Regions from separate parts of the Rhodococcus sp. RS1C4 genome, predicted to be linked through region 3. Evidence: riboswitches for the same ligand, from Rfam matches in the RefSeq annotation. Region 3 holds a riboswitch; each other region holds the start of a gene.
The links. A riboswitch is a leader RNA that binds a small molecule or an ion and turns the genes downstream of it on or off. The one in region 3 is predicted to bind cobalamin.
Positions count from the first base shown of each region.

Region 1: it holds a riboswitch for cobalamin, as region 3 does, so the genes downstream of both, CH289_RS05650 (ABC transporter substrate-binding protein) here and CH289_RS12150 (ABC transporter substrate-binding protein) in region 3, are expected to answer to the same signal.
Region 2: it holds a riboswitch for cobalamin, as region 3 does, so the genes downstream of both, CH289_RS24380 (magnesium chelatase subunit D family protein) here and CH289_RS12150 (ABC transporter substrate-binding protein) in region 3, are expected to answer to the same signal.

Region 1 covers NZ_NOXZ01000014.1:98,804-102,076, forward strand. The annotation lists gene CH289_RS05640 (UDP-glucose dehydrogenase family protein) at 1-793, opposite strand, end outside; gene CH289_RS05645 (hypothetical protein) at 1,065-1,316, shown strand; cobalamin riboswitch at 1,398-1,584, shown strand; gene CH289_RS05650 (ABC transporter substrate-binding protein) at 1,649-2,656, shown strand; gene CH289_RS05655 (P-loop NTPase family protein) at 2,984-3,196, shown strand; gene CH289_RS05660 (GNAT family N-acetyltransferase) at 3,231-3,273, shown strand, end outside.
Region 2 covers NZ_NOXZ01000048.1:112,710-115,982, reverse strand. The annotation lists gene mqo (malate dehydrogenase (quinone)) at 1-1,360, shown strand, start outside; gene CH289_RS24385 (GNAT family N-acetyltransferase) at 1,373-1,849, shown strand; adenosylcobalamin (AdoCbl) riboswitch at 1,861-2,010, shown strand; gene CH289_RS24380 (magnesium chelatase subunit D family protein) at 2,055-3,273, shown strand, end outside.
Region 3 covers NZ_NOXZ01000023.1:289,783-293,055, reverse strand. The annotation lists gene CH289_RS12155 (FecCD family ABC transporter permease) at 1-878, opposite strand, end outside; gene CH289_RS12150 (ABC transporter substrate-binding protein) at 878-1,861, opposite strand; cobalamin riboswitch at 1,963-2,092, opposite strand; gene CH289_RS12145 (FUSC family protein) at 2,109-3,273, opposite strand, start outside.

The sequences.
Region 1 (3,273 bases), on a different contig from region 3:
CGAAGCCGATGCCCGCATTCAGAAACTTGCGGCCAATCCGGTCGTCGTGGCCGATCGCGTCCGCCAAAACCTTCACGTCGGCGCCGGAAGCCTCGCACACCTCGGCGATGGCGTTGATGAACGAGATCTTGGTGGCCAGGAAGGCGTTGGCCGACGCTTTGACCAACTCCGCTGTGGCCAGGTCGGTGACCAAGAACGGGATCTGCTCGTCGAGAAGCTGGGCGTAGACCTCACGAGCCAGCCCCTCTGCCCGTCCCGGACGGTCCCGGTCCACACCGAGGACCATCCGATCGGGGTGCAACGTGTCCTGCACGGCAAATCCCTCGCGGAGGAACTCCGGATTCCACGCGACCTCGACATCGTCACCAGCCGGTGCAAGTTCGCGAGCACGGGCGCCGAGCCTGGACGCTGTTCCGACGGGAACCGTCGATTTTCCAAAGATGACTGCCGCTCTGGTAAGCAAAGGCGCAAGAGTCTCGATGACGGAGTCGACGAACTTCATGTCCGCGGCATACTCACCACGCTTCTGCGGAGTCCCAACACCCAGAAAGTGGATGTCAGCGAATTCCGCGGCTTCGCTGTACGACGAGGTGAAGCGCAGTCGACCCGCGGCAATATTGCGCTGAAGGACTGCTTCTAGGCCAGGCTCGTAGAAGGGGACCTGGCCGGCTACGAGCTTGGCGAGCTTCGACTGATCGGTGTCGACACCCAGCACGTCGTGCCCGAGCTCGGCCATGCACGCCGCATGGGTCGCGCCCAGATACCCGATCCCGAAAACTGTCACTTTCGCCATTGCATTCCCCACTTGTCGACGCACTGCACAGGACTGTCTGATATCCGCTACGGCCCCCGTCAACACATCCGGTCTGGAACAAGGCGCGGAGGCGCACGTCGCAATACGACTACAGCGGTCGACACGGCCGGTGAAGGCAACGTGGACGCGCGACCAACTCGGGTGGTCGACTCAACGAATTGGGCGGTTATGAATCATCACGATTGCAACGGTGGCCCTACTGTGCAGGTTGCCGGAGTATGAGCACTCCCCAGCCGAAAGAGGTGACACCATGTCCGATGCCCCGCACACGCACATCGAAGACGACGTCCAGATCCTCGTTCGGCTGTGTGGCTACTCCCCCGAACATGCTCGCGCGGAACTGACTGCCTTCTCCTACCGCGAGCGAGCCGGGTTGATTCCTGTCGGGGATGCGCTCGCGACCCTCGCCCGTACACCGGACGAAGGCAACGCCGTCGGTAATCGTCGGCGTTGGCGGGATGCCCTCCGGGGCTCTGCCGCCGCCAGCGAACTGGCAGCGTGACGAGGCACGGTACCGGCGTCGCCCAGCCGTGATAGTTCCGGCGGTAGACCGTCGCCGGATCGGCTCAGGCCTGAGGGGCGATGGTAAATTTCCTCCGCCAGCAGACTGCCTGGGAACAGGTGGTCAGGGAATCCGGTGGGAATCCGGAACTGACGCGCAGCGGTGAGAAGGACCGGCGGGGCGACACGCCACTGAGCACGAACGCTCGGGAAGGCGCTTCGTTGGGATGAATTCGAGTCCGAAGACCGGCCGGCAACGCTTCGCCGAAGGCGGAGTGTTCACACCGAGACGGACTCCGCGACCCGAGTCCCCGACGAAGCGAGCGTTCCTGCATGCGCATGGCCACACCCAGATTCACCACCACCGTTCTCGCCGTCCTGATCGCGGGTTCGGCAGTTGCCTGTTCCTCTGACAGCGGCGACGCATCCGCGGAGAACGGCGCCGCCGCGTCTGTGACCAACTGCGATCGAACGGTCACTATCGACGAACCCATCGAGCGAGCGGTTGCCGTCAATCAGCCCGCCGCCGAGCTACTGCTCGCGCTCGGCCTCCAGGACCGGATGGTCGGGTACGCAATCAGCGACGACGGTGTGCTTCCCGAGCTCCAAGACGCGCTTTCGCAAGTCGAACCCCTCGATGCCGAGTTCCCGTCGTTCGAAACCGTCCTCGATCGAGACCCGGACTTCGTCTACGCCACCTTCGACTACACCTTCACCTCCGAGGGCATCGCGAGCCGCGACCGGTTCGACGAGATGGGTGTTGCAACCTACCAATCTCCCAGCGAGTGCAGCGGGCAGGAAGCAGAACAGACACGACCGCTGACGCTCGACGACCTCTACGCGGAGATCCGTGAGGTCTCGGCTCTGTTCGGGGTCGAGGAACGCGGCGAAGAACTGGTCACGAGCTTGCGTGATCGGGCTGCCGAGGCGACGACGGATCTCGGTGCCGAGGACGTCAGCCTGGCCTGGTGGTACGCCGCCACCCGCACTCCATACCTCGCGGGCTGCTGCGGTGCGCCCGGGCTCATGACGTCGGCGGTGGGCGCCACCAACGCCTTCGCCGACAGCAACCAGTACTGGCCCGAGATCAACTGGGAGGCCGTCTACGACCGCGATCCCGACGCCCTCGTCCTTGCCGACCTCGACCGCGGTGGCGACGGAGACAGCGCGGCCGCCAAGATCGCTTTCCTCGAATCCGACCCCGTGGCAAGCCAGCTCACCGCCGTGAAGAACAAGCGCTACATCATTCTCGACGGCACCACCATGGATCCGTCCATCCGCAACGTCGGTGGCACCGAGCAACTTGCGGACGGGCTCCGCCGGTTCGGGTTGGCCGGATGAACTCACAGGAGATCCTGGCGAGCTGGGACGCGCAGCAAGCTGGCTGCACTCGTCGAAGCAGGACTGCAGCAGGACCAGAAGATCGGGAGGAAGCGGTTGTTCAGGTCAAGAGGACGTAGCAAGAAACTTGCCACATCTCGGGTACATGTAAAAATTTCGGCCAAATCTTTGCATGTCATAACCCGGCCGGGCTCGACGTGCAGTTGCGTCGCCTCACGCTGACCGGGCCTGGCATTGATTCGCTCTACCACCTGGTGAATGCGCGCGGCCGCCTCACGGAACTTGCGCTCGGCTTCTGCCGGTTACGAGTCCACTACGATGCGAGACATGTCCGATCACAGTGACGCCGCCACCAAAGTCGAGGCCCTGTCCGCTGAGCTACGGCAGTTGGACGAGCGGCGTATCACGATCGGTGCCGAGTTGGTGGACCTGCAGTTCGGGCTCGACGCCGAAGCGAAGATCGCCGCAACCTCAGTGCTGAAGGACGAGTACTTCGGTCGGCTGTTCGCGCTCGCCGACGAGTTGAAGAAGGACCACTAGCACCGACTCACAGACAAGACGAGAGGATCCACCCGTGGCGACGATCAGGCCCGGAACCGCAGCCGACGCAGGCGAAA
Region 2 (3,273 bases), on a different contig from region 3:
CGCGTGGAACAACGCCGGCACCGGCCACTCCGCTCTGTGTGAGCTGAACTACACCCCGCAGAACAAAGACGGTTCCGTCGACATCGCCAAGGCGCTGAACGTCAACGAACAGTTCCAGGTGTCGCGTCAGTTCTGGGCGCACAGCATCGAATCCGGCGTGCTGAGCGACCCGAAGAACTTCATCAACCCCATTCCTCACGTCAGCTTCGTCCACGGCGAGTCGAACGTGAAGTACCTCCGCGCTCGGTACGACGCACTGGCGTCGAACCCGCTGTTCGAGGGCATGGAGTACATCGACAGTCCGGACGAGTTCACCCGGCGGCTGCCACTGATGGGCGGGGGCCGCGATTTCTCCGACCCTGTCGCTCTGAACTGGAGCGACGAGGGCACCGACGTCGACTTCGGCGCGCTGACCCGTCAGTTGCTCAACTACATCTCCGGGTCCGGGGGCACCGTCCACTTCGGCACCGACGTCACCAACATCACCAAGCAGTCCGACGGCACGTGGAACGTGAAGATCGCGAACCTGCGGACCGGTGAGAAGAAGACCGTCAACGCCAAGTTCGTCTTCGTCGGAGCAGGCGGCGGTGCTCTGCATCTGCTGCAGAAGTCCGGGATCAGCGAGATCAAGGGCTTCGGTGGGTTCCCCGTCAGCGGCGAATGGCTGCGCTGCACCAACCCGGACCTAATCGCCCAGCACTCGGCGAAGGTGTACGGCAAAGCGTCCGTCGGTGCGCCGCCGATGTCGGTGCCGCACCTCGACACACGCGTCATCGGGGGTAAGCCCGGACTCCTCTTCGGCCCGTACGCAGGGTGGTCGCCGAAGTTCCTGAAGCAGGGCAAGTTCACGGATCTCCCCAGCTCGGTCAAGCCGGGAAACCTGATGTCCATGCTCGGCGTCGGTGTGACCGAGCTCGGTTTGGTGAAGTACCTCGTCGGCGAGCTCGCGCAGTCGGCAGCCGATCGCGTCGAGACCCTGCGTGAGTTCGCGCCCCAGGTCGTCGGTAAGGACTGGGAGCTCGTCACGGCCGGTCAGCGTGTGCAGGTGATTCGCAAGAAGGGTCGCGGCGGAGTGCTCGAGTTCGGAACGGCTGTCATCAACGCGGCCGACGGCTCCATCGCGGGTCTGCTCGGCGCGTCGCCGGGTGCGTCCACCGCGGTGCCGGCGATGCTCGACGTGCTGCAGCGCTGCTTCGGTGACCGCTACGACGGTTGGCAGCCGAAGCTGAAGGAGATGGTGCCCTCGCTCGGCAAGAAGCTCGCCGAGGACCGGGCGTTGTTCCGCGAGGTCTTCGATTGGACGTCGGCTCGCCTCGAACTCGGGCAGACCACCCAGGTCGCACAGCCCAGCGGCGTGTGATAGCAAGAGCTGATGACTACGCAAGCTGCTGCCCTGAAGCGTTCCTGGGCTCTGGACCTGTCCAACAAGACGTTGTACGACCTGTTGAAGTTGCGTGTCGAGGTGTTCGTCGTCGAGCAGGCGTGCGCTTACCCTGAGCTCGACGGTCGAGACCTCCTCTCCGAGACCCGGCACTTCTGGCTGGAACGAGACGGCGAGGTCGTCTGCACGTTGCGCCTGCTGGAAGAGCACGACGACGGCGAGAAAGCGTTCCGCATCGGTCGGCTCTGCACACAGCGGTCTGCGCGCGGGCAGGGCCACACCACTCGCATCCTGCGCGCAGCGCTCGCCGAGGTGGGTTCGGCACCGTGCCGCATCAATGCACAGAGCTACCTCGTCGACATGTACGCCAAGCACGGATTCCTGCCCGACGGGGAGGAAGTGCTCGAGGACGGAATTCCGCACACCCCCATGCGTCGTGGGGGCGGAACTCCATGGAGCGAGGCGTAATCGGACCGGTCGTTCGACGACCAGGGAGTTGATGCGGGGAAGTCCTGTGTGAATCAGGCACGGTCCCGCCACTGTGTAGGTGCTTCGGTCCCGAGGGGCCGAAGCACCGAAGTCAGATCACCGCACAACTTCGCAGTACGCCCGCCGGATCGGCGGGCTCGTCACCTCTCCGGCGCGGAGTCCGCCGGGACGAAGGAGTTCTCTCGTGCAGCAGCCCGGCTATCCGTTCAGTGCGATCGTCGGTCAGGAGCAGCTGCGGTTGTCCCTGATCCTCTGCGCAGTCCACCCCGGCATCGGTGGTGTGTTGGTGCGCGGCGAGAAGGGGACCGCCAAATCCACCGTCGTCCGGGCATTGGCAGCGCTGCTGCCTGCCGTCGACGACGAGGGCGTCACCAGGCCTGCACGACTCGTCGAGCTGCCCGTCGGTGCAACCGAGGATCGAGTGGTGGGCTCGCTCGATCTCGAGAAAGTGCTACGCGACGGTGAACGCGCGTTTCAGCCGGGTCTGCTGGCGGCGGCGCACCGTGGAGTGCTCTACGTCGACGAGGTCAATCTGCTGCACGACCACCTCGTCGACGTCCTGCTCGACGCGGCCGCGATGGGCCGCGTGCACATCGAGCGTGACGGTGTATCTCATTCGCACTTAGCGCAGTTCGTGCTCGTCGGGACCATGAACCCGGAAGAGGGAGAGCTTCGGCCTCAGCTGCTGGACCGATTCGGACTGGCGGTCGAGGTCACCGCGTCCCGCGATGTCGACACCCGGATGAACGTGGTGAGGCGCCGCCTGAACTACGAACGGAATCCCGAGGAGTTCGCGGCCGAGTACGCCGACTCCGACGCGGAGATTGCACGGAAGATCGTGCATGCACGCGAGGCGCTGGCCGATGTGGTGCTCGACGACACCGAGCTGCGCCGAATCGCCGCTCTCTGTGCCGCTTTCGACGTCGACGGTATGCGAGCCGACCTGGTCGTGGCTCGCACGGCCACGGCGCACGCCGCCTGGCGCGGCGCCGACGCCGTCGACGAATCCGATGTCCGGGTCGCCGCGGAACTCGCACTGCCGCACCGGCGTCGGCGAGATCCCTTCGACGAACCGGGTATCGACGAGTCGGCCCTCGACGACGCGATGCGGGATGCCGCCGAGCAGGCGGAGTCCTCCGCCGAGTCGGATCCAGGACCCGACGACGACGGAGGTGGAGACGGTGGCGGAGACGACGGGGGCGGAGACGACGGTGGCGGCGAACCGCAGCCCGATCCCGGGCCACAGACCGGCACGTCGTCGACGGACAAGCCCGACGCCCCCGAGAAACAGGCGAGTGAGCGAGACGCCGCAACACCCGGCGAGAAGTTTCGTGCGCGATCGATCGAGGTTCCCGGCGTCGGGGAGGGAGCCCCGGGTCGCAGGTCCAGGGCGCGCTCCCCGC
Region 3 (3,273 bases):
AGCAGACCGACGAATCCGATTCCGCCGCCGACGGATACCGCTGCGCCGGCCAGCATGGAGATCGCCAGGAGTTGCACGACGCGGAAGCGTCGGACGTTCAGACCGAGGGCAGCGGCACCGTCGTCACCGGTTTTCAACAGATCCATCCGGGGTGCACTCAGCAGCAGTCCAGTGCCGATGATCAGCAGCGCGATTGCGGGCAGTGTCAACGTGGACCACCGCGCGTCTCCGAATCCACCGGCTAGCCAGTGCATCACGCCACTGAGCGTGTGTTCGTCGGCGAAGACCAGGAGTGTGAAGGTGATCAGAGCGGAGAAGATACTGCCCAGTGCGACGCCGACGAGAACGATGGCTGTCGATTGTGGGTATCGCCCGCCGATCATCAGAGCCAGAAACAGCGGAATCATGGCCCCGACGAACGCGGCGGTCGGGACCGTGAACACCCCGAGGGCCCCGGCCCCGATTCCCATCGCCATCACGAGCACCACGCCGAATCCGGCACCTGACGACACTCCGAGCAGATAGGGATCGGCCAACGGGTTGCGCGTGACTGCCTGCGCCACACCACCCGCGATCGCCAACGACGCGCCGACGACGGCCGCCGTCAGCGATCTCGGCAACCGCGAGTCGACGACGATCACCGCCCTCGCCTCGGACCACCACGAGTCGAATGCGCCCGGCATCAACCGGTGCACGACGATCGCCCAGACGTCGCCGACGGGAATCTGTACGGACCCGAACGACACCGCAGTGGCGATCACCATCAGCAAGGCGCCCGTCAGAACTGCGATCAACGCACCGAACCCGATTCTCGACCGAGTGGACACCTCCGCTTTCGCCGTGGCCCTGTGCCTGTCGGTGTCGGCAACGGTGACCATCAGGAGGTGAACCGGTCGGGATGCAATGCACGGGCGATGGTGTCCACGCTCGTGACCAGTCGCGGGCTTTCGAAGAAGTCGTCGAGCGGTACGACGATGAAGTTGTCCTGCTGCACAGCCGGAGTGGTCGCCATGATCGGCTGGCTCTTCAGGAAATCGATCTTTCCCTGCGCCGACGTGTCACCGTAATCGAGGACGACGATGGCCTGAGGGGCGCGCTCTCCGACGATCTCCCACGTCGTGTCCAGGTAGGGGCGCTCACCCTCGGGGAAAATGTTCGATGCGCCGGACCGATCGGCGATCAACTGTCCGACGCCCACACCACCGATGGTCGTCGGGACGTCCTCACCGGAGTCGTAGAAGAAGGTCGGCGTCGGCTCCGCGTCGCCGAGTTCGGCACCGATGGCCGCCAAACCGTCGAGGACGCCGTCGGTGACGGCCTGAGCCTCCTCCGGAACGCCGAGGACGCCACCGAGCTGGCTGTAGTCGTTCTCGAGCATGCCGATGTCCGGGAATCCGGATCCGCAGTACTCGGAGAACAGGAAGGTCGGGATGCCCGCCTCGGTGAACGACTCTCTCGAACGCCCTTCCTTGTCGTTGAATGCACTCCGCATGCCGCCGACGACGAAGTCCGGGTCCAGATCGAGGATCTGTTCCTTCGTCGGGTACTCGTCGGCGAGGCCGGGGATCTGTGCGAAATCCTCGGCGAACTCGGGCGCAGGCGTTGCGTTTCGATAGCCCATGCCGACGATGCGGTCCGCAACGCCCATCTCGATGAGCACCTCGGTGACGTGGTCGTTCATGGACACGATGCGCTGAGGTGGAGAGTCGAACTGCTGGGTGCTGTCGCAGTTGGTGATGGAGACCGGGTCGTCGAACGAGTCCGCCTGCCGAGCGTCCTGTGCGGTGTCACCGCGGGAACAGCCAGTAAGGGCGACAATGGTTGCGGCGGCGATGGCGCCGAAGGCGATGGAGCGTGACATGAGTACCTCTTGGAGCTCAGAGCCACGAAATGTTCGGCCCGGTGCGCAGCATGGAACGCCACGCGCTGGACTTTCCGATTCGTAGACCACGACGAATGGGTTGTCGCACAACCTCGACGCCGGGTAATCGGGCTCGCTGCCCTCTGGCGAGGGCAGCCTACCGTTGCGGGTCAGCGCCGGATTCGGACCGGCTTCCCCCTGCGTCAGGTCAGCTTCGTGCTTCGCATCGCAGTATGCACGGACGGTGTCAGACGCGTGTCAGCGCCTCACCCATGGTGCGGTTGAGGGTGCTCAGTGACCTGACGGCGCTGCGGACGGGACCGGGGGTCGTGGTGGACTTCAGCATGACGTCGGGGGCCGAGGTCTCCGTCAACTTCTCCGGTGGGTCGACGTGTTCGCCTGCGAGTGCACGCCCGACGTCGGCGATGGTGGCTTTGGTTACCTCGGCTGCCCGGCGTAGTGCGTCGGCGGTCTCCTGTGACGGACCGGTGTCGGGTTCGGCGTGAGAGGCGCCGACACCGGCGCGGGCGAGTGCGTGGCTGGATCGGTTGCTGACGGTCATGATGCGCAGCAGCCGTTTGACGCCTTTGCGTGTGCGTGTCGTGGGCCCCATCTCGAGGGGTTTTCCGGCCGCGACGAGGTCTTTCAACGCGTTGTCGAGTTTGCGCATGTCGACGACGAGGTCCGTCGGGCGACCGGGCGTGATGACGGCGTCGATGCCGGTGTCGATGATGGCCGTCATCTGTTCGAGGTAGTCGTCGACTTTCTCGACCATCGTCGATCTGGTGCCGGTGGAGAAGACGAAGTACGCCGACGCTATCCCGACGAGTCCTCCTGCCGCGGTTTCGTAGATTCGTAGTTCGAGCACTTCGATGCTGAAGGTGCCGAGCAGTCCGTACAGCATCGCGAGCATGACGGTGACGAAGAACGACAGCAACGCGTACGCCACCGTCACGAGGTAGAACGCGAAGAAGATGCAGACGACCAGCAGGAGCAGTTGCAGCGGTTGATTGCGACCGACCAACGCGGACAGCAGAACTCCGGCCAGCACACCTCCGACGGTACCGACGACGCGGTGTCCGGCGCGGGAGAGGATCTCACCGCGAGTCGACGCCCCGGTGAAGACGAGGAATGCCGTCAGGACCGCCCAGTACCAGCGGTCCGGTGAGATGATTTCGCCGAGTACGGTCGCTGCACTGGTCGCGACGGCAACTTGGATCGCCGCTTTGGTGCTGGGGTTCAGCCCCGAACCGGTGTCGCCGTCCTTCTCCGGCTTTTCCTTGGGTGCGGATTCGGTGTGCAGCGCATTGCTGGTGATGTGGTGAATGGCAATGTGGGCCTGCACTGCTCGCATCGCGACCGTCGCGGCGATGCCCGCCTGGGTGGACGGATCCGCTTCGTCCGCGGCGGCG